One region of the Moritella viscosa genome, then DNA from elsewhere that is predicted to be linked to it. Evidence: predicted binding sites of a transcription regulator. Region 1 holds the regulator's gene; each other region holds the start of a gene.

Evidence for each region. Region 1 encodes LexA, which represses DNA repair genes until DNA is damaged. Its sites were predicted from a motif close to TACTGTATNNNNATACAGTA; they were not measured.
Region 2: a site for LexA is predicted at 2,322-2,341, ahead of recN (DNA repair protein RecN). Genes of this name have one in related genera too.
Region 3: a site for LexA is predicted at 2,990-3,009, ahead of ruvA (Holliday junction branch migration protein RuvA). Genes of this name have one in related genera too.
Region 4: a site for LexA is predicted at 3,353-3,372, ahead of recA (recombinase RecA). Genes of this name have one in related genera too.

Annotation. Positions count from the first base shown of each region.
Region 1 covers NZ_FPLG01000097.1:94,674-99,762, forward strand. Annotated here, with positions in the region: gene plsB (glycerol-3-phosphate 1-O-acyltransferase PlsB) at 1-1,923, opposite strand, end outside; gene lexA (transcriptional repressor LexA) at 2,121-2,744, shown strand; gene BT797_RS14660 (STAS domain-containing protein) at 3,010-3,297, shown strand; gene BT797_RS14665 (response regulator) at 3,307-3,669, shown strand; gene BT797_RS14670 (chemotaxis protein CheA) at 3,672-5,089, shown strand, end outside.
Region 2 covers NZ_FPLG01000068.1:1,112-6,200, forward strand. Annotated here, with positions in the region: gene BT797_RS10075 (anhydro-N-acetylmuramic acid kinase) at 1-294, shown strand, start outside; gene grpE (nucleotide exchange factor GrpE) at 390-1,046, opposite strand; gene nadK (NAD(+) kinase) at 1,307-2,188, shown strand; gene recN (DNA repair protein RecN) at 2,365-4,026, shown strand; gene bamE (outer membrane protein assembly factor BamE) at 4,180-4,536, shown strand; gene BT797_RS10100 (RnfH family protein) at 4,604-4,933, opposite strand; gene BT797_RS10105 (SRPBCC family protein) at 4,914-5,089, opposite strand, start outside.
Region 3 covers NZ_FPLG01000101.1:83,667-88,755, reverse strand. Annotated here, with positions in the region: gene tolR (protein TolR) at 1-48, opposite strand, end outside; gene tolQ (protein TolQ) at 52-744, opposite strand; gene ybgC (tol-pal system-associated acyl-CoA thioesterase) at 731-1,150, opposite strand; gene ruvB (Holliday junction branch migration DNA helicase RuvB) at 1,291-2,298, opposite strand; gene ruvA (Holliday junction branch migration protein RuvA) at 2,316-2,936, opposite strand; gene ruvC (crossover junction endodeoxyribonuclease RuvC) at 3,038-3,559, opposite strand; gene BT797_RS15680 (glutaredoxin family protein) at 3,817-4,044, shown strand; gene BT797_RS15675 (cytochrome b562) at 4,135-4,542, shown strand; gene BT797_RS15670 (DUF2750 domain-containing protein) at 4,618-5,010, shown strand.
Region 4 covers NZ_FPLG01000005.1:59,167-64,255, reverse strand. Annotated here, with positions in the region: gene traF (conjugal transfer protein TraF) at 132-1,436, shown strand; gene BT797_RS00810 (PepSY domain-containing protein) at 1,589-2,197, shown strand; gene recA (recombinase RecA) at 2,264-3,322, opposite strand; gene mutS (DNA mismatch repair protein MutS) at 3,501-5,089, shown strand, end outside.

The DNA.
Region 1 (5,089 bases):
TTTAGCGTTAATTTCATCTACGTTTGTCTGTGGCTTTTCAGTCACAATTGCTGCAATTAATGACGGCAGTGCAAACAGGTGCAAAATATTGTTACGGTAGAAGGTTAATAGTACGGCTTGCTCGTATGACATCGATAGCATTTGTCCTAAGCTATCTTCACGTACGGTGAACTTTTTCAGTGAGATTGCTTGATCTACGATTTCTTCTGCACTGTTTTCAGGCAAGGTACTGAATTCACTATACGGGTTATTACGCAGTAGTTTTAAGTAACTATCAATTTGTTGAACTAAAATTTCTCGGCTTAAAGCTTTATGTGGGGCTGCGTGTAGAATCAATGCGCAAATAGTTAAGGCATTTACCGCAGCGGCACTATTGATATTCACCATCACCTGATTTGCAAGGTCACGTGTTGTTTGATTTAACCATTCAGGCTGTTCTTCAACCGGCATATTCATGTCATCACGCCAGTTTTCAACGTGCTTATTTAAATATTGGTTAAGGTTGATCGGTTCACCAAAGTTAACAAATGCTTGGCCGTAATTTTTAAGCTTTTTGGCGATCCCAAATACTTGGAATAGACTTTCTTTCTTTTTGTTAGCCCCGGATAATTCTTTTACGTAGGTGCTTACTTCCATTACATGATCGTAGCCTAGATATACCGGCACTAACGTAATTGGTCGGCTTTGCTCTCTTAACATCGCTTGTAAGGTCATGTTAAGCATACCTGTTTTTGGCGGTAATAAGCGTCCTGTACGGCTGCGGCCACCTTCGGTAAAGAACTCAACAGAATAGCCTTTCGAGAATAACAAACTTAGATATTCTCTAAAGATAGTTGCGTAAAGTTTATTGCCTTTAAACGTCCGGCGTAAAAAGAATGCACCACCACGACGGAACATAGGGCCTGCAGGGAAGAAGTTAAGATTAATACCAGCGGCAATGTGTGGAGGGATCAAACCTTCATTGTAAATCACATAAGAAATAAGTAAGTAATCCATGTGGCTACGATGACAAGGCATAAAGACAATTTCATGGCCATCAGCAGCAAGTTTACGCACTTGTTCTGCGTTATTTACCTTGATCCCACTGTAGATTTTATTCCATAACCAGCCCAGAAAATTACTGGTGTTTTTGACTAGTTTATAAGAAAAATCACTGACAATTTCATCAATATAATCATTGGCACGTTTCTCCGCCTTTTTCGCTGAAATATTATGTTCTGCGATTTCAATTTGGATGGCTTTTTTAACTTCTGGATTACGTAGCAGTTGCTCAAATAGTTGATAGCGATTCGGTAGTTTAGGACCTGAGGCTGCTAATTTCTGACGACTGAAGTGGATTTTGGCGACACGAATTAATTTTTGCGCCAGTTTTTCATCAGTGCCATGCTGATCGGCCATGAAACGTAGTGATACAGGTTTATTAAAACGGACTAAGTTATCTTTGCGATTAAGACCCACAATGATTGTTTTACGTAAACGGCTTGGTGAAATACTGTTTGCTAATGACAGTAGTGGTATTTGACCTTCTTTACCGGGTGCGCGTCCCCAGAACAATGCCACTGGCATTAACTGAATATCAAGGGCTTTATCATCTTTGTGTAAACGTAATAGCTGTTGAAATTCGTCAAAAAATACGTCGGTATCTTTTACTCGGCCGAAGAGTGGCGCTGGGTTATCTAAGCAAACATAACTGGGAATAATGACCCCGTTAACTTTGATTGGTGTTAGCGGATCGGGCAACCCTAGCTCTTTACAAGCTCGTTGTAATGCAACGAGATCGGTCATCGATTTAGTTTTTAAAGCGTAAACAATAGGACGTGCTAAATCTAGATTTAACGCATCAACGGGGTTATCTGGTACGTACTGAGATTTAACTAAGCCGTTAACGAAACTTCGACTTAACATTGACGGTGTTTGTTGCATAGGTGTTATCATTCTGTTATTTAAAGTGCGAGAGTGCTTACTTCAATAATATCAGATGTGTAGCCATAAATCTGTGTTTCAGCGCCAGCAAACGATTAATTCATTATTATCCAGATATACCCAAGGCTTATATTGCAAACTTGATAATACTGTATATAATTACAAGAAACTGTATATAAAACCAGTTAGGGTTCATGATGAAAGCATTGACACAAAGACAAGCAGAAGTATTTGAATTAGTTAAACAACATATTAAAAATACTGGTATGCCACCTACCCGAGCTGAAATTGCTAAGGAACTTGGTTTCCGTTCACCTAATGCTGCAGAAGAGCATTTAAAGGCATTAGCACGAAAGGGCCATATCGAAATTCTTGCGGGTACTTCTCGCGGTATTCGTTTGTTGGTTGATGCTGACGAAGCCAGTAATGACAGTGGTTTACCTTTAATTGGGCAGGTTGCCGCCGGTGAGCCAATTTTAGCGCAAGAACATATTGAAGCACACTATAATGTTGACCCTTCAATGTTTACGCCAACGGCAGATTTTTTACTGCGTGTACGTGGTGAAAGTATGCGTAATATAGGGATTATGGATGGCGATTTATTAGCTGTACATAAAACTAAAAATATCAGTAAAGGCCAAGTTGTTGTTGCACGTGTTGACGATGAAGTTACTGTTAAGCGTTTTGAACAGCAGGACAATGAAATTTTACTGCATCCTGAAAATGACGAAATGAGCACAATTCGTGTTGATTTAAATTTCCAAAGTTTTGATATTGAAGGTGTCGCAGTCGGCATTATTCGTAATACCGATTGGATGTAATCACACCTTATTACCCATCGTACTTGAAGATAGATAGTTAATAACCCTATTATTGACTATCTATCTATCTATCTATCTATCTATCTATCCTTCTTTACCCGATCACCATATTGAAATTTAGACATAATTTTCAAATCTTGCTTTAACATCACAGTTCTGATCATCTTCTGCTTATTTATTTAATCCTTTTCTATACTCATGATTGGTTAGAAAAACAATTAAGTTTGTTTGATGATACGTTAGCGTAAATATAGGACTCGTTATTATGGAACAGCACTCTATTGCCGTGGATTTAGGTGAGAAGATTGATATTGCATCGATCACGGACCTCAAAGCTACACTCGATAAGCTTCCTCTTAACATTCACTCTCAAGTACTTGATGCGCGTAATGTTACTCATATAGACAGTTCCTCTTGCCAGCTTTTTTATGCTTATGCTCAGCATTTAATGAAACATAACACGACCCTTGTCTTTCTATCACCGTCCGATAAATTTATTACCGTTGTTAAAGCGCTGGGGTTTGAATCTTATTTTAATTACGTATCAGTATGAGGTGTTCTAATGAAACGAATATTAGCTGTCGATGACTCGGTATCCATTCGTGAAATGGTTCAATTCACCCTAAAACAGGCTGGTTATCATGTGGATGCCGCTGTTGATGGTGTGGATGGATTAGAAAAAGCTAAAACGGGACACTTTGATCTTATAATTTCTGATATCAATATGCCTCGTATGGACGGAATTAGCTTAATTAGGCAACTACGTAATGAACAAACTTATAAATTTACCCCTATCTTAATGTTAACCACCGAATCGGGCAGTGACAAAAAGATGGATGGTAAATCTGCTGGCGCGACAGGTTGGATAGTGAAACCCTTTAACCCTGAAAAACTCATTGCTACCGTGCAAAAAGTATTGGGGTAAGAATGGATATCGATCTTAAACAATTCCAGAATGTATTTATTGAAGAATGTGTCGAAGGGTTAGAGGTGATGGAAGCCGAACTGCTAAAGTTATCTCCTGGCTCAGTTGATAGCGAAGTCATTAATACTATTTTTCGAGTCGCTCATTCCATCAAAGGAGGGGCGGGCACATTTGGTTTTAATGAACTCACTGAATTTACCCATGTCGCAGAAACATTACTTGATGATTTGCGTGCAGGAAAATTAGTCCTTATTGACAGGCATATTAGTCTGTTTTTACAAACTGTTGATTGTTTAAGAGAGTGGATCCAACTATTAGCCTGTGATTCAGAATCAATCCCTAATAGTGCAGAAGAGATTAAATGTAAATATAACCAATTGTTACAATTAGATATAAATCAACAAGCATTATCGAATGATAATGAAAGGCCTGTTACTGAGTCTGCTAAGTTGGCTGTTAGTGCACGAGATTATAGCTTTTGGTTAATTAACTTTATTCCGGGCCAGGATATTTTAAAGCAAGGCAATGAGCCTCGTTTAATCTTTGCTGAATTACAGGATATGGGTGAGTTAAAAGTAACCCCTAAGATTACCGAACTCCCATTATGGCAGGCGTTATTACCAGAAGATATTTATGTTAGCTGGGAACTAGAATTAATTAGCGACATCAGTGAGTCGCAAATAAAAGAAGCATTTGAGTGGGTTGAAGATGACTCAAAAATTACCATTATACATTCCAATACTCTCCCTCACTCCAAGGCTGAATGTCTTAATACAGATTATTGTTTGGCTGACCCCGAAATAACCCAAGTTGTATCGAAAACAATAACAAATAAACCCTCGACTGAAAGAAATTCAATTCGGGTATCAATTGATAAAGTTGATGCGTTAATTAACATGGTTGGTGAACTCGTGATCACTCAAGCGATGCTTAGTGAGCTTGGTCATAATTTTTCTGCTGAGAAACTACCAGAATTAAAAAAAGGCCTTGTTCAGTTATCTCAACATACCCGTGAGATGCAAGATAGTGTGATGAAAATTAGAATGCTGCCGATCCAATTTGCCCTTAATCGTATACCTAGAATGGTAAGAGATCTAAGTGAGAAATTAGGTAAAAACGTACTGCTTAGGATGCAAGGTGAAGAGACGGAGCTAGATAAAATTATGCTTGAAAAACTTACTGATCCAATTATACATCTCGTTCGTAACGCTTTAGATCATGGCATTGAAACCATCGAAGAACGTAAATGTGCCGGTAAAAGTGACGTTGCTTGTCTGGGGATCACAGCATTTCATCAAGGTGGCGAAATTATTATTGAGATCCGCGATGATGGTCGAGGGTTAAACAGATCGAAAATCCATGCCAAAGCGATTGAAAAAGGCATTACTAATCAAGATCAGCATTATAGTCATAGTCAGAT
Region 2 (5,089 bases), on a different contig from region 1:
AAATTGATGCATAATAGTATCGGGAATAAAAGTAATAACGTGAATATAACGAATGAAGTGTACATTTGTGGTGGTGGCGCGGCCAATCCATTGTTAATGGCAGACTTAGCACAATTATTACCAGTTACACCTGTAATGACAACCACAGAAATAGGCATTGATCCTGATTGGGTTGAAGCGATTGCGTTTGCTTGGTTAGCGAAGCAACATATCCATAAACAGCCGGGTAATTTACCTGCGGTCACAGGCGCAAGCCGCTTAGCAATTTTGGGGGCTTTTTATCCCGCAGGTTAAGACCATGACATCACGATAGTAACGAACATAAAAAGATGATAAAAAAATAGAGCCAAACGGCTCTATTTTTATTCGATTCTTACTTATATCGACAATTAAGCTTGCGTATCAATTGTTGGAGTTGGTGTTGCTACCGCTTTTGAGATCATCACCATCGCAGGTCGGATTAGACGACCATTTAGCTCATAACCTTTTTGCATCACAGTAATCACTGTATTTGGTTCAACGTCAGCACTTTCGATCATGCTCATTGCCTGATGTAACTCAGGGTTGAATTTTTCACCTTCAGGATTAACAGATTTAACACCAAATTTTTCTAATGCAGATTCCAGTGATTTAGCTGTTAGCTCAATACCTTCAATCAATGGTAGCAATGCTTCATTTGTTTTATCAACATGTAACAGACCACGTTCCATGTTATCAATAACAGGCAGTAATTCATTAGCAAACTTTTCTAGCGCGAATTTCTTTGCTTTATCAACATCAATCGCAGCACGGCGACGAATGTTATCAGCATCGGCTTTCGCACGTAATGCAGTATCTTTAAATTCAGCTGCTGATGCAGTTGCTTTCGCGAGTTCAGCTTCTAATGCAGCGATGCGTGCTACAGACTCATCAACTTCCACAGTCGCTTCTTCAACAGCAACCTCTTCAACTGTAACATCTTCAACTACAGGCTGTGCTTCAGTTTCTGTTACTAATTGCTCTTCAACTTTCTTTTCAGCCTGTACTTTTTGCTTTTCGCTGCTCATTACTTTCTCCGACATTCGATTCAGCATACTCTATAATTAGTACGCTATATTACAATTAATGGTTTATACCGAAATATAATGGGGATCCTAACACGAGATTCAAGTCAAATTCATCCCTAGTTACATCCTACGGTAAAAATAGTTCTAAATCGCACACTATAAATGATTAATTAAGCGGTATTAATATCGCGTTTATACTTTGAATCTTGAAGTGGCTTAAGTATATACTGAGCCTATACTTACTTAGTGGAATCAAGGCAATGAAGAGAGAATTCAAGACCATCGGGTTAATCGGAAAACCCAAACACCCAGAAACAACCAAAACCCTTATTGCCCTGCACAACTTTTTAACCGAACACAAATACAAGGTTATTGTTGATAGCCGTGTATCGCAAGACCTCAACATGGATAAGATCGAATCACGACCACTGATGGACCTAGGTGAAGAAGCGGATCTTGCCATTGTGGTAGGTGGTGACGGTAACATGCTTGGCGCTGGTCGTGTATTATCTCGTTTTGATATTGCCGTTATCGGGGTTAACCGAGGTAATTTAGGTTTCCTGACCGATCTTGATCCTGAAGCCTTTGATGACCATTTATTGGGCGTACTTAAAGGCCAATACATCTCGGAAAAGCGAATTTTATTAAACACGTCAATCTATCGCTACGGGATGTTAAAGGCCACCAACTTAGCCTTTAATGAAACGATCTTACACCCGGGTAAGATCCCCGCGATGATTGAGTTTGAAGTTTACATTGATGATAGCTTTATGTTGAGCCAACGTGCCGATGGTTTATTAGTCTCTACACCAACAGGCTCAACAGCTTATTCATTATCTGCCGGTGGTCCAATCCTATCACCAAGTCTAGAAGCAATCTCATTAATGGCTATGTTCCCTCATACACTGTCAAGCCGCCCCATTGTCATCAACGCCAATAGCACGATTAGATTAGTCGTTTCGCCAAATAATGAAGAAAATATGATGGTCAGTTGTGATGGTCACGTCCACATTGGTGTGCTTCCTGGTGATGAAATTATCATCAAACGAGATAAAAACCATCTTAATTTGATCCATCCGAAAAGCTACGATTACTTTAATGTTTTACGTGAAAAATTAGGCTGGGGAAGCAAATTATTTTAGTCTGAACACAGCGCTATAAAGGCTTAGCCCATGTTAAGCCTTATCCTTTCACTTCCCTGTATCTTGATCACAAATTGAAAATAAACCCCTCAACTAAAAGCAAAGTATTTACACTTATGGGTCAGTGTATATATACTGTATATAAAACCAGCCTGATAAAATAAACAGGGTACAGTATGCTAACGCAACTCACTATTCATAATTTTGCTATCGTTAAATTTTTAGAACTTGAACTAAAGTCAGGCATGACAACCGTAACAGGTGAAACTGGTGCCGGTAAATCAATTGCCATTGATGCGCTTGGTCTTGCTTTAGGTTCTCGTGCTGATGCCAGTACAGTTAGGCCCGGCGAGAAAAAAGCTGAAATAAGCGCCATTTTTACCGTAGAATCAAGTTCCCTCGCCTACAAATGGCTAACCGAGCACGAATTAAATAATGAAGATGAATGTATCCTGCGCCGCGTTATTACTGCAGAAGGTCGATCTAAGGGCTATATCAACGGTGTCCCCGTACCATTGCAGCAACTCAAAGCACTGTCTCAATTTTTGGTTCAAGTACATGGACAACATGCACATCAAACTTTATTAAAACCAGAAATCCAATTAGCGATCCTCGATGGTTATGCCAGCCATACAAAATTACAGACGAGCGTCCGTGATAGTTACCGCAATTGGCATAATTTAGCGGATGAAGAAAAGAAACTAATACAAAACCAGCAGCAACGGGCAGCCAGACAACAGCTATTACAATATCAAGTATCAGAACTTAACGAGTTTGCCTTAGCCGATGGTGAATATAGCCAGATTGAAGCTGGGCATAAGCTATTAGCCAACAGCACTGAATTAGTTCAAGAGTGCATGACGAGTTTAGATACTCTGTATGAAAATGAAGACAATACCATCTGTAGCATGCTGCAAATAGTAACTCAGCGTCTAGAAAATTTGTTAGACATGGATCCAAAACTAAAGTCAATCACAGATACCTTGCAAGAGGCGGTAGTGCTGGCCGAAGAAGCTGGTAATGAACTTCGCAGTTACACAGATAATCTTGACCGCGACCCAGAAAAATTTGAATACCTTGATGAACGTTTAGGTAAGGCCTTAGAACTCGCACGTAAACACCAAGTACCCGCAGATCAGCTCGCGACACATCACCAAATGCTAAAAGCCGAATTAGACAATATTGCCGGTGACGATGAACGAATTGAGAGTATCAAGCTAGAACTACAAGAATCTGAAGCTAAGTATCATCAACAAGCAACAAAACTATCATCAAGTCGTCAAAAATACGCGAAACAGTTAAACAAGTTAATCACGGCAAGCATGCATGAACTGAGTATGGAAAATGGTTGTTTTGAAATAACCCTTGAAAGCAGTGAACATAAAACACCAAATCCACAAGGTTTGGATAATATTAACTTTTTAGTTTCAACGAATCCAGGGCAACCATTACAAGCACTGGGTAAAGTCGCATCTGGTGGTGAGCTATCACGTATAAGCTTAGCAATCCAAGTGATCACAGCGCAAAAAATATCAACACCAACATTAATCTTTGATGAAGTAGATGTGGGCATTTCAGGGCAAACAGCCTCCATTGTTGGCAAACTATTACGCCAATTAGGTAATAAAACCCAAGTTATGTGCGTGACTCATTTACCGCAAGTAGCATCCAAAGGTCATCAGCAAATGTTTGTGAGTAAAACCACCGATGGGAAAACGACCGAAACCTGCATGAAACCCTTAAGCCAAGAAAAACGTATTGAAGAATTAGCGCGGTTACTTGGGGGAGACAAGATCACCGCGTCAACATTAAGTAATGCCGCAGAAATGTTAGTTTAACCTCTCACAGTAGAGACAAGGCGGGAACTAATTCCTGCTTTTGTCTTCTAATTGGCTTAACCCTAAGTAAGTCGACTAAATACATCGATTTACTTCACTCGCCAGCCGAGTTACTATTTACCTATCTATATGGACTTAATTAGCAAAATACTTATGCACTTAAAATACTTACTTATTGCAGGCTTGGCCATCTTCAGTTTATCGGGCTGCTCAATTCTTGAAAAACTAGTTTATAAAATTGATATTCCACAAGGTAATTATGTCGAAGATGATCAAGTAGACAAATTACGTGTTGATATGACGAAAGAACAAGTTACTTTTGTACTTGGCAGCCCAATGCTCGTTGATTCGTTTGACCATGATGTTTGGAATTACTTATATCGCTTCAAAACAGGTCGTGGCGAAGTAACAAGTAAGCAGCTGGTATTAACCTTTGAAAGTGAGAAGCTGAAAACAGTGGTTGGTGATTATCCGCTAAACCCTAATTTTTCAACGCCACTTGATCAATAGATTAAGAACAAACAATTATTGATAATAAAAATCACAACCTAAATTGAGTTGTGATTTTTATTATTCTCTATCTTATTTTTTGGCCTGTCTTTTCGTGAATTCGCCCATCTTCTTTGGCTTTTTCAGCACGGCGTTTACGCATTTCTTTAGGATCGGCAGTTAACGGCCTATATATCTCAACACGTTCACCATCTTCAACCACAGTATCCAGTTTGATTAAGCGACTAAAGATACCTAATTTATTTTTATTTAGCTCAATCTCAGGATATTTGACTAATATACCTGACGCTTCAATCACTTGCTGAGCTGTCGCACCTTGCTCTAAACTTACCGTAAAGGTAATTTGTTCTTTCGGTAATGCATAAATAACGTCTACATTAATTTTGGTCGACACCATAAACCTCTTTTGCACGCTCTGTAAAAGATTGCACCATATTATTCACTAAGTCAGAAAAAATACGCCCAAACGCCACTTCCACTAATTTACTGCTAAATACAAAATCTAAATCCAGAGTTACTTTACATGCAGTTTCATCTAACGCTTTAAACGTCC
Region 3 (5,089 bases), on a different contig from region 1:
ATTAATTTCCGCTACAGGTCGTCTGCGCTTACGTTGATAAGGCTGCATCGCTTAATCCTGTGTTTTTTTAGCCAAGGTCTGGCGATGTAAAATACTTGAAAATTCTTCCATAAAATTAGCGTAATTATTTTCAATTCTCATCACTTGATCAGAAAATCGGTTATAGGCAATTACAGCTGGAATCGCGGCGAACAACCCCATCGCAGTTGCAATTAACGCTTCAGCAATACCCGGGGCAACCATCGCCAATGTAGCTTGCTGCACAGCACCTAACGCAATAAATGAACTCATAATACCCCAAACCGTACCAAACAGACCGATATAAGGGCTGATTGAACCGATCGTAGCGAGGTTATTTAAGTTAACTTCAAGATCGTCAACTTCACGAGATAAAGCAACCCGCATCGTGCGGTAACTGCCATCCATTACCGCATCGGCATTTTCTTGATTGGTATTATGAATACGCACATATTCTTTAAAACCAGAGTGGAAAATTAACTCCATACCCTGAATATTATTTTTCCGCGCTTCGCTTTCTTTATACAATTTTGATAAATCAATACCAGACCAAAACCTATCTTCAAATCGTTTCGACGCTTCGTTCGCTTGCGTCAATGCTTTTGAGCGATGAAAAATCATAGCCCATGATGCTACGGACATGGAAAGCAGTAATAACATCACTGCTTTTACCAATAGGCTAGCTTCCCAAAAAAGTTCAAAAAATGAAATATCAGCAGCTTCCACTGGTTAGTTTCCTTATAATTTCTGTAGGCATTGCACAGGGTTTCTTGTGTGATAATTGAATGCACGCCACTTTAACTGTTAATTCAGACAATAATCTGCCATGTTCATGATAGACACACTGAGAAAAGACCAAAGATGCACGTTTTAGTTCCTTAATATGTGATTTTATAATTAATAAATCATCAAGGTGTGCAGGATAGCGATAATCGATGTCTATTTTTCGAACTACAAATGCAATATCGCGTTGTAATAACTGAGCTTGTGAGAAGCCCTTGTTACGTAGCATTTCAGTTCTTGCACGTTCAGCATAATTCAAATAGTTACTGTGATAAACCATACCACCAGCATCTGTATCCTCAAAATAAACACGTACGTTGAATATGCTTTCTGCTATATCGTTTTGCATTATCATAAAACCCGCATTTCGAAACACTATAACTTAAACTTATAACGCTATAATCTAAGATTGAATGTTATAAGTTTAATAATATACCTGACAAAAATAAGATATGAAATTGATTTAATGTGAAGAATACGTTTCAGCGACTATTTTTCAGGATAATCAAAACCCAAATGCAGATAAGCACGTGCGGTTGCAATTCGTCCACGAGGTGTACGCTGTAAGAAACCTTGCTGAATAAGATACGGTTCAAGTACATCTTCGATGGTTTCACGTTCCTCACCAATTGCCGCAGCAACGTTATCTAATCCAACGGGTCCGCCTGAGAAAGTATCGACAATCGCGATTAATAATTTTCGGTCCATGTAATCAAACCCGCAGGTATCCACATCAAGCATGCTTAACGCGGCTGACGAGATCTCAGCATCAATATCGCCATTATGTTTTACTTCCGCATAATCACGTACTCGACGTAATAAACGGTTAGCAATACGTGGCGTACCACGTGAACGTCTGGCTATTTCTAACGCACCCGCACTATCCATATTCAGCCCTAAACAATTGGCCGAGCGTAATACGATATCTTGTAAATCTTCAACCTTATAAAACTCAAGGCGCTGGACAATACCAAAACGATCACGTAATGGTGATGTTAATGAACCCGCTCGAGTCGTCGCTCCGATGAGTGTAAATGGGGGTAAATCAAGCTTAATCGAACGTGCTGACGGGCCTTCACCAATCATAATATCTAATTGGTAATCTTCCATTGCTGGATATAAAATCTCTTCAATTGACGGGTTAAGCCGATGAATTTCGTCAATAAATAATACGTCATGGGGTTCTAAATTAGTCAGTAATGCAGCAAGATCACCTGCTTTTTCGAGTACTGGTCCAGAGGTGGTCTTAATACTCACCCCCATTTCGTTAGCAACAATATTTGCTAACGTGGTTTTACCTAATCCAGGAGGTCCAAAAATTAATAAATGGTCCAAGGCATCATCACGGCGTTTACTCGCTTCAATGAAAATCTCCATTTGATCACGCACGTGATCCTGACCTTGGTAATCTGACAACATCTTTGGTCGGATAGCGCGGTCTATCACTTCTTCTTCACGGATGGTACCGCTAGAAATTAATCGATCAGCTTCAATCACTAAAGTAAGTTCCTAAATTAATTCTGTAAGGTGGCACGTAATGATAGACGAATAATCTCTTCACAACTCATACTTGGTTGTGCAACTTGCTTGATCATCTTCGCGACTTGCGCAGGTTTATAGCCTAAACCAACTAAGGCATCTTCCGCTTCTTCAATCGCATTCGATGACGTATTACCATAGCCTTGTAATTGTGCTTTATCTGCTTCAGGAGTAAATAAGTCTTGAGTCACCCAATTTTTAAGACGGTCACGCATTTCTACCAACAAACGTTCTGCGGTCTTTTTACCCACACCCGGTAATTTAATTAAACTATTAATATCATCATGTTCAACACAGTGTGCAAATTGATTTGCTGTCATACCCGATAAGATAGCTAATGCCAACTTAGGGCCGACACCATTCACTTTAATTAACTCTCGGAACATTAAACGTTCCATTTTATTATTAAAACCGTAAAGTAATTGTGCATCTTCTCGAACTATAAAGTGAGTGTAAACGATCACTTCGTTATCAACATCGCCAAGCTCATAGAAGCAGCTCATCGGCAGTTGAACTTCATAACCAACCCCATTTACTTCAAGTAAAATCTCTGGTGGTTGTTTTTCTAATAGAGTGCCACGTAAACGTCCAATCACAATTATTTTCCAACATTTTTTAAACTAATATAATATTCACAAGGATAATAAAATACTGGTTAAATATCCAGATCATTTATTATTTAGGTTCACTTAATAAGTTAATTGTAACGCCCGCGTGCTGTACCTTTGACTTTACCCGCCATATTAATCAAGGTACGTAAACTCTGGGCATGACATAATGCAACGGCAAGTCCATCGGCGGCATCGGCTTGCGGCGTGCCGGGTAATTTAAGTAAATTGACAACCATTTGCTGTACCTGTTCTTTATCAGCACCACCGTTGCCCACTACCGCTTGCTTGATCTGACGGGCTGTATATTCTCCTACTTCTAAGTCATTTGACACAGCAGCAACAATAGCAGCACCGCGGGCTTGGCCCAGCTTTAATGCAGACGCCGCATTTTTGCCCATAAAGACATCTTCAATAGCAAACTTATCTGGTTGAAATTGAATGATAATTTCACTGACTCCCGCATGTATTTGCTTTAATCGCTCAGGTAATGTATCCCCTGATGTACGAATACAACCACTGCCTAAATATTGGAACCTACCGTGTATATGCTGAATCACACCGTATCCAGTTATCCGGGAGCCCGGATCAATGCCAAGAATAATACTCATACTTTATTATCTTCAATTATCATGTTTATAATTACAGTATACCTGTACATAAGCTTGAAACCTAAACCCTGTACCTTATCCATATACCATTAAAATAACGCATATAAATTAAACAACTAAAACCACACGTCTTTGCCTTATTATTCCATCATTTTGTAAAGAAGTGTATTTCAAATCATTTGGCCATATTGATACATTGTGAATCAGTGTTAGCTTGTTATAATGCGCCTTTTTACAATCAAACTTGTGGGGCTAAAATGAAAAGAGTCGTATTATATACACAGAAAAAGTGTCCAAATTGCGATACGGCAAAGCGCTACCTAGATGAAAAGAAAATACCTTACCGTTTATGCAGCGTAAATGAACCACGTGGCAGTAAAGAATTAGCCGCTATTGGTGGTCGTGGTGTTCCAACACTTAAGATTGGGGACCAAATACTGCGTGGTTTCTCAATCAAATCATTCGAAAATATGTATCGCGGTTAACCCCCATACAAACCAGACTGTTATTACTCTCGCTATGTACTCTAGGTGTTATTAACAACAGCATTTAATCATTACTTATGGATATAAATCATGAAGAATCGTTTTATTCAGCTAGGCCTTATTATCAGCTTATTGTTTTCTACATTGGTCAGCAGTGCTGAAATAGACAGTATCGATCTTAAAGTTACCATGAAACAAATGAGATTAGCGTATACTCAAGCAATGAAAACAACGTCAGCGGATGAATTTAATACGCGCATTGATGAAATGAGTAAAATGCTTGCCGTAGCGCAAAGCTATAACTTTTCACCTGATCGTGCAGCAATGTCACACCAAGGTCTAGATAAAGTAGAATTAATACTGAACAGCATTCAAAAAACCGATATAACAGATGAAAATCTCGCTGTTGCGAAAAGCAAATTAAAAGATGTTGATAGCTTAAGAAAAGAATACCATAAGAAAAGTAAACCTAGCGTTTGGCAGCTTATTTTCGGTTAACACACCGATTTTGATGAATATAAGTTAATACCCGGCCATATAACAATATATTAATAAAATGTAGGAACAGATTAAATGCCAAAGACTCTCGATAATAACCTAATCGCGACAATTCAAGCTTATGATGCGGAAAAGCGCCTTAGCTATTTATTAAAAGAAGTCACTACCGAACGTCAGATCTGGATCCTAACGGATGAGCATGGCTGCGTAATGCTAAACAATGAAGATGAAGATTGTGTACCAGTATGGCCTAACGCTGAATTTGCACAATCTTGGGCGACTGGCGAATGGAAACACTGTAAAACAGAATCTATATCGTTAGCAAAATGGCAGAGCCGCTGGACATCTGGCTTAATGGATGATGATTTAGCACTGGTTATTTTTCCAAACCTTGAAGATGAAGGGCTTATCATGTTCCCTGACGAATTTGATATCGCTTTACAAAAACAAGCGAAGAAAAAACGCTAATCGCCAAATAAATAACCGTTTATGAGAAAGCATGCCAACATAAAATGACTGACACGCTTTTTCATTTCTCCTCTTCATT
Region 4 (5,089 bases), on a different contig from region 1:
ATATCATTAACCATACATCAAGCGATATAGCTCGTTGATTAAAGGATTAATCAACATATTTTCGCATTAATTATTTACCTAATAAACGCTTATCTAACAAACATGGCACCGTATAAAAATCAGGGATTGATATGAAACGTATATTTATTATTTCAGCACTAACGTGCGCTATCGCACCAACCACTTTTGCTTCTCAGCTGTATTTTGATGCCCGTAATGATGCAATGGGGGGAGCTGGTGTCGCGTCTTCGGACTTTGTTACTGCAGCTTTTGTAAACCCTGCATTATTAGGTCAAGGCAAAGATAATTATATTGGTCTCATTCTGCCAGCAATTCCATACAGTGATAATGGTAATACCCGCTATGCCCCCACCTCTTTTGGTGTTCAAACCGAAACATCGGATGCGTTTTTAGGTGCCTTAGAGAATGTTAAAACTGCGCAAGACGCTTATGACAATAACAAAAATACAATAACGGCTGCAGCTTATGCCTATGCGCTTGGCAATTTTGATGGTCAACGCATGGGCGCTAATGTCGGTACCAGTTTCGCGATTGTATTACCCAGCAGTGCATTATCAGTGGCCTTTTTTGGCAACGCTTATATGACCAGTGTCGCGACAGCAAAAGTGAGTAAAAATGATATTGATTCAGCAAATAACCAAACCTTAGATGACCTTGATAGCAAAGTTAATCTGGCAGGAGTATCGGTTTCTGATCTTGGTTTGGCACTATCAATGAACTGGGATGCCAAAATCGCTAAAGTATCGATTGGTATATCACCAAAATATCAACGTATCGACACGTATAGTTATGATATTTCAATTAATGACGACGGCCTACGTGAGTTTGAAGATGGCTTTCTTGACGGGTTAGATAAACAAAGCCATTTCAATCTCGATGCCGGTATTGCCTTTGATTTTTACGATACCTTCCGCGTTGCAGTCAGTGGCCGTAACATGCTTAAGAAAAATCTTAAAGTAGAAACAACGGCATACAAAGGTATCAACCAAACAAATGAGAAAATGGTTTTCACGTTAGCACCACTCGTGACGGCAGGTTTTGCATTACACCATGATTACGCAACACTGACAGCAGAAATGGATTTAAATGATGCTATAGGGTTTGAAAGCAACAGTGAATCACGTTATGCCCGCGCAGGTATTGAAGCTAATCTATTTGATTTCTTACAATTACGCGCAGGTATTCGCCATGATCTAAATGATGTCCGTGAGGACCTATTCACCTTAGGTTTTGGTATATCTCCGATGGATCTAGTACATATTGACCTAGCCGCTACCGTTAGCAAAAATGGCGCTTATGGTATTTATCAAAACGGTGAATTTAACGATAGCGGACTTAATTCAGCCCGTTCAACAGGTGATGAAGCCGTCTATGGTATCGACGGTTTTATCTTACAAGTATCGGCTAAATTCTAAGTTTTTTATATTTATCATATAAATAATAATGTCATATTAAGCGCCAATATTTAGACACGTTACATTAATGTATATCAAAAGCACCTTCCATAAGGTGCTTTTGACATTATTAAACCGTAAAATAGCATATTCACGTTCTTAGATAGACAACAATGAATACTTATCAGCTACATCGCTACCTTGGCTATTTATTAATTCTGCCGGTAACACTATGGGCCTTCACTGGTGCGTTTTTTTTAATTAAGCCTGGTTATAAAGATGCCTACGAACAATTGCAAATAACTCGCAATCCGCTGTCCTCTATTTTACAGCTTTCTCCTGAACCAGAGTGGCAAGCAGTAGCAATAAACCAAACAATCTTAGGTAGTCATTACCGTGTTCAAATAGAGAATAAGTGGCAGCATATTAACCCGCTCAATAACCAAATACTGCCAGAACCAAGTGCACAAAGTATAATTAGTTTATTACAAGATGCTGTAAAGCATAATCCACAACGCTATGGTTTAGTTTTAAACTACAAAGATGGTATCGCATTTACTGATTCCGGCGTAAAGCTCATATTTGATTGGTCGCACTTAAGCCTACGCCAACAAGGTCTGGACAGTCGTATTTTTAACACTATGTATGATATTCACTATCTACGCTGGACAGGGAATAAAACGTTTAATCAGTGGTTTGGGTACGTCGGCTTAGGATTATTGGTACTGATGGCGCTAACTGGTATTGTCATGATCAAAAAATCATCGACAACTATAAAATAACAAAGGCAGGTATGTTAGCCATACCTGCCTTTGTTTCAATTCATATTTGTGTCATTAACCTCAGAATTAAAATTCTGTTTCCGTTTCTTCAGTAGCAACTTCAGCCACATCTAGCTCTTTATTACCCAACAGGTTAGCACGGATCATACCGTCAATTTCAGCGGCAATATTCTGATTGTCAGCAAGATACTGCGATGCTTTCGCTTTACCTTGACCAATTTTGTCACCTTTATATGAGTACCAAGCACCGGCTTTTTCAATAAGTTTTTCTTTAACACCTAGATCGACTAACTCACCATTACGGTTAAAGCCTTTACCGTATAAAATTTGAAATTCAGCTTGTCTAAACGGTGCTGCAATTTTATTTTTCACAACTTTAACACGCGTTTCATTACCTGTGATCTCGTCGCCATCTTTAACCGAACCAATACGACGGATATCTAAACGTACTGACGCGTAGAATTTAAGAGCGTTACCACCAGTTGTAGTTTCTGGTGAACCAAACATCACACCAATCTTCATACGAATTTGGTTAATGAAGATACACATGGTGTTAGTCGTTTTTAAATTACCCGTTAATTTACGCATTGCTTGCGATAACATACGTGCTTGCAGACCCATGTGGCTATCGCCCATGTTACCTTCAATTTCCGCTTTCGGAGTTAGTGCAGCAACAGAATCGACTACGATAATGTCAACAGCGCCAGAGCGTGCTAGCATGTCACATATTTCTAATGCTTGCTCACCCGTATCAGGTTGAGAGACTAATAGTTCATTAATATCAACGCCAAGTTTACCCGCATAAATAGGGTCAAGTGCATGCTCTGCATCAATAAAGGCACAAATTTTACCTTCACGTTGTGCTGATGCGATAACTTCTAATGTTAGCGTCGTTTTACCACTTGATTCAGGACCGTAGATCTCTACGATACGCCCCATCGGTAAGCCACCAGCTCCCAACGCAATATCAAGAGAAAGTGAACCTGTAGAAACAGTTTCTACGTCCATGGTACGGTTATCACCTAGCTTCATGATAGAACCTTTACCAAATTGTTTTTCAATTTGTCCAAGTGCTGCTGCTAAGGCTTTTTCTTTATTCGCGTCCATTTTATTCCCCTGAGGCATAATCGAGTATTTAATTTATAGGCACAAGTATACTGTTCGTTCATACAGTATCAAGTAATAAACGAATATTTTTTTTAATTATTATTAGTGGCTCATACTTACGTACAAAAAATACAGTCGCCACCGTGCTTTAGCATTGTTATTATAGGTGCAACTATTATTTTTAAACCGAGCCGCTATGCAACCTAACTTTCTTGCACCTCAAGACTTAACCAATCACACCCCTATGATGCAGCAATTCTTTAAGTTAAAAGCTGAGCAACCAGAGATCTTACTCTTTTATCGTATGGGCGATTTTTATGAGTTATTTTATGATGATGCCAAAAAAGCGTCGCAATTATTAGGTATATCTCTGACCAAGCGTGGTAAGTCAAATGGTAACCCTATCCCAATGGCTGGTATCCCTTACCATTCATTGGAAGGTTATTTAGCAAAGCTAGTACGTAGTGGTGAATCGGTAGCGATCTGTGAACAAATTGGCGATCCAGCGACATCCAAAGGTCCTGTTGAGCGTAAAGTAGTACGCATTGTGACACCTGGTACTGTCAGTGACGAAGCCTTACTCACCGAAAAAAATGACAATTTATTAGCAGCATTATTCCATGATGGCATTACTTTTGGTTATGCGACGTTAGATATGGGCAGTGGCCGTTTCCTGATCAATCAATTTACGTCAGAAGAAACGCTACAGGCAGAACTGCAACGTACCGCCCCTGCAGAGCTGTTGTATTGCGAATCATTTGAATCAATGCAACATATCAACCAACTTAAAGGCTTACGTCGCCGTCCTGAATGGGAGTTTGATTTACAAACCGGTCGCAACGTTTTATGCCAACAGTTTGGCACCAAAGATCTGATCGGTTTTGGGGTTGAAAACTCACCCGTGGCATTATGTGCAGCGGGCTGTTTAATGCAATATGTGAAAGAAACCCAACGTACCGCACTACCACATATTCGCGCGATCAAACTTGAACAAACCGAACAAATGGTCGTCATGGATGCAGCAACTCGCCGTAACCTAGAACTGACACAAAACCTATCTGGTGGTTTTGATAATACACTTGCAGCAGTACTTGATCATACTTCAACGCCAATGGGTAGCCGTTTATTAAAACGTTGGTTACATCAACCGATTCGTGACAGTTTAGTATTACAACAACGCCAATCAAGCATCCAATCCTTACTTGATGTGGGTGCATTAAACGATATCCAGCCGGTACTACGTACAATTGGTGATATTGAACGTATTATTGCGCGTTTATCATTACGCTCTGCACGCCCGCGTGATCTTGTGCGTTTACGTAATGCCTTCCAGCAGTTACCCGAGTTACAAAAACTGTTAGCAGAGCACAATGCCGAACACTTAAACTCATTACAGCAGTTAGCTGGTGAGTTCAGTGAACTAGAACAGCTGCTAACTTTCGCCGTTATCGACAACCCACCAGTATTAATCCGTGACGGTGGTGTAATAGCACCCGGTTATAACCAAGAGTTAGATGAATGGCGCACGCTAAGCAAAGGTGCCACAGATTATCTAGAAGCTTTAGAAGAGCGAGAAAAACAGCAAACTGGTATCCCGACCTTAAAAGTCGGTTATAACCGAGTTCACGGTTACTTCATCGAAGTAAGTCGCCTGCAGTCAGATCAAGTGCCAGCAACATATATCAGACGTCAAACGCTGAAAAATACCGAACGTTACATCATCCCAGAGCTGAAAGAACACGAAGATAAAGTACTCAGTAGCCAAGGCAAGTCGCTGGCACTAGA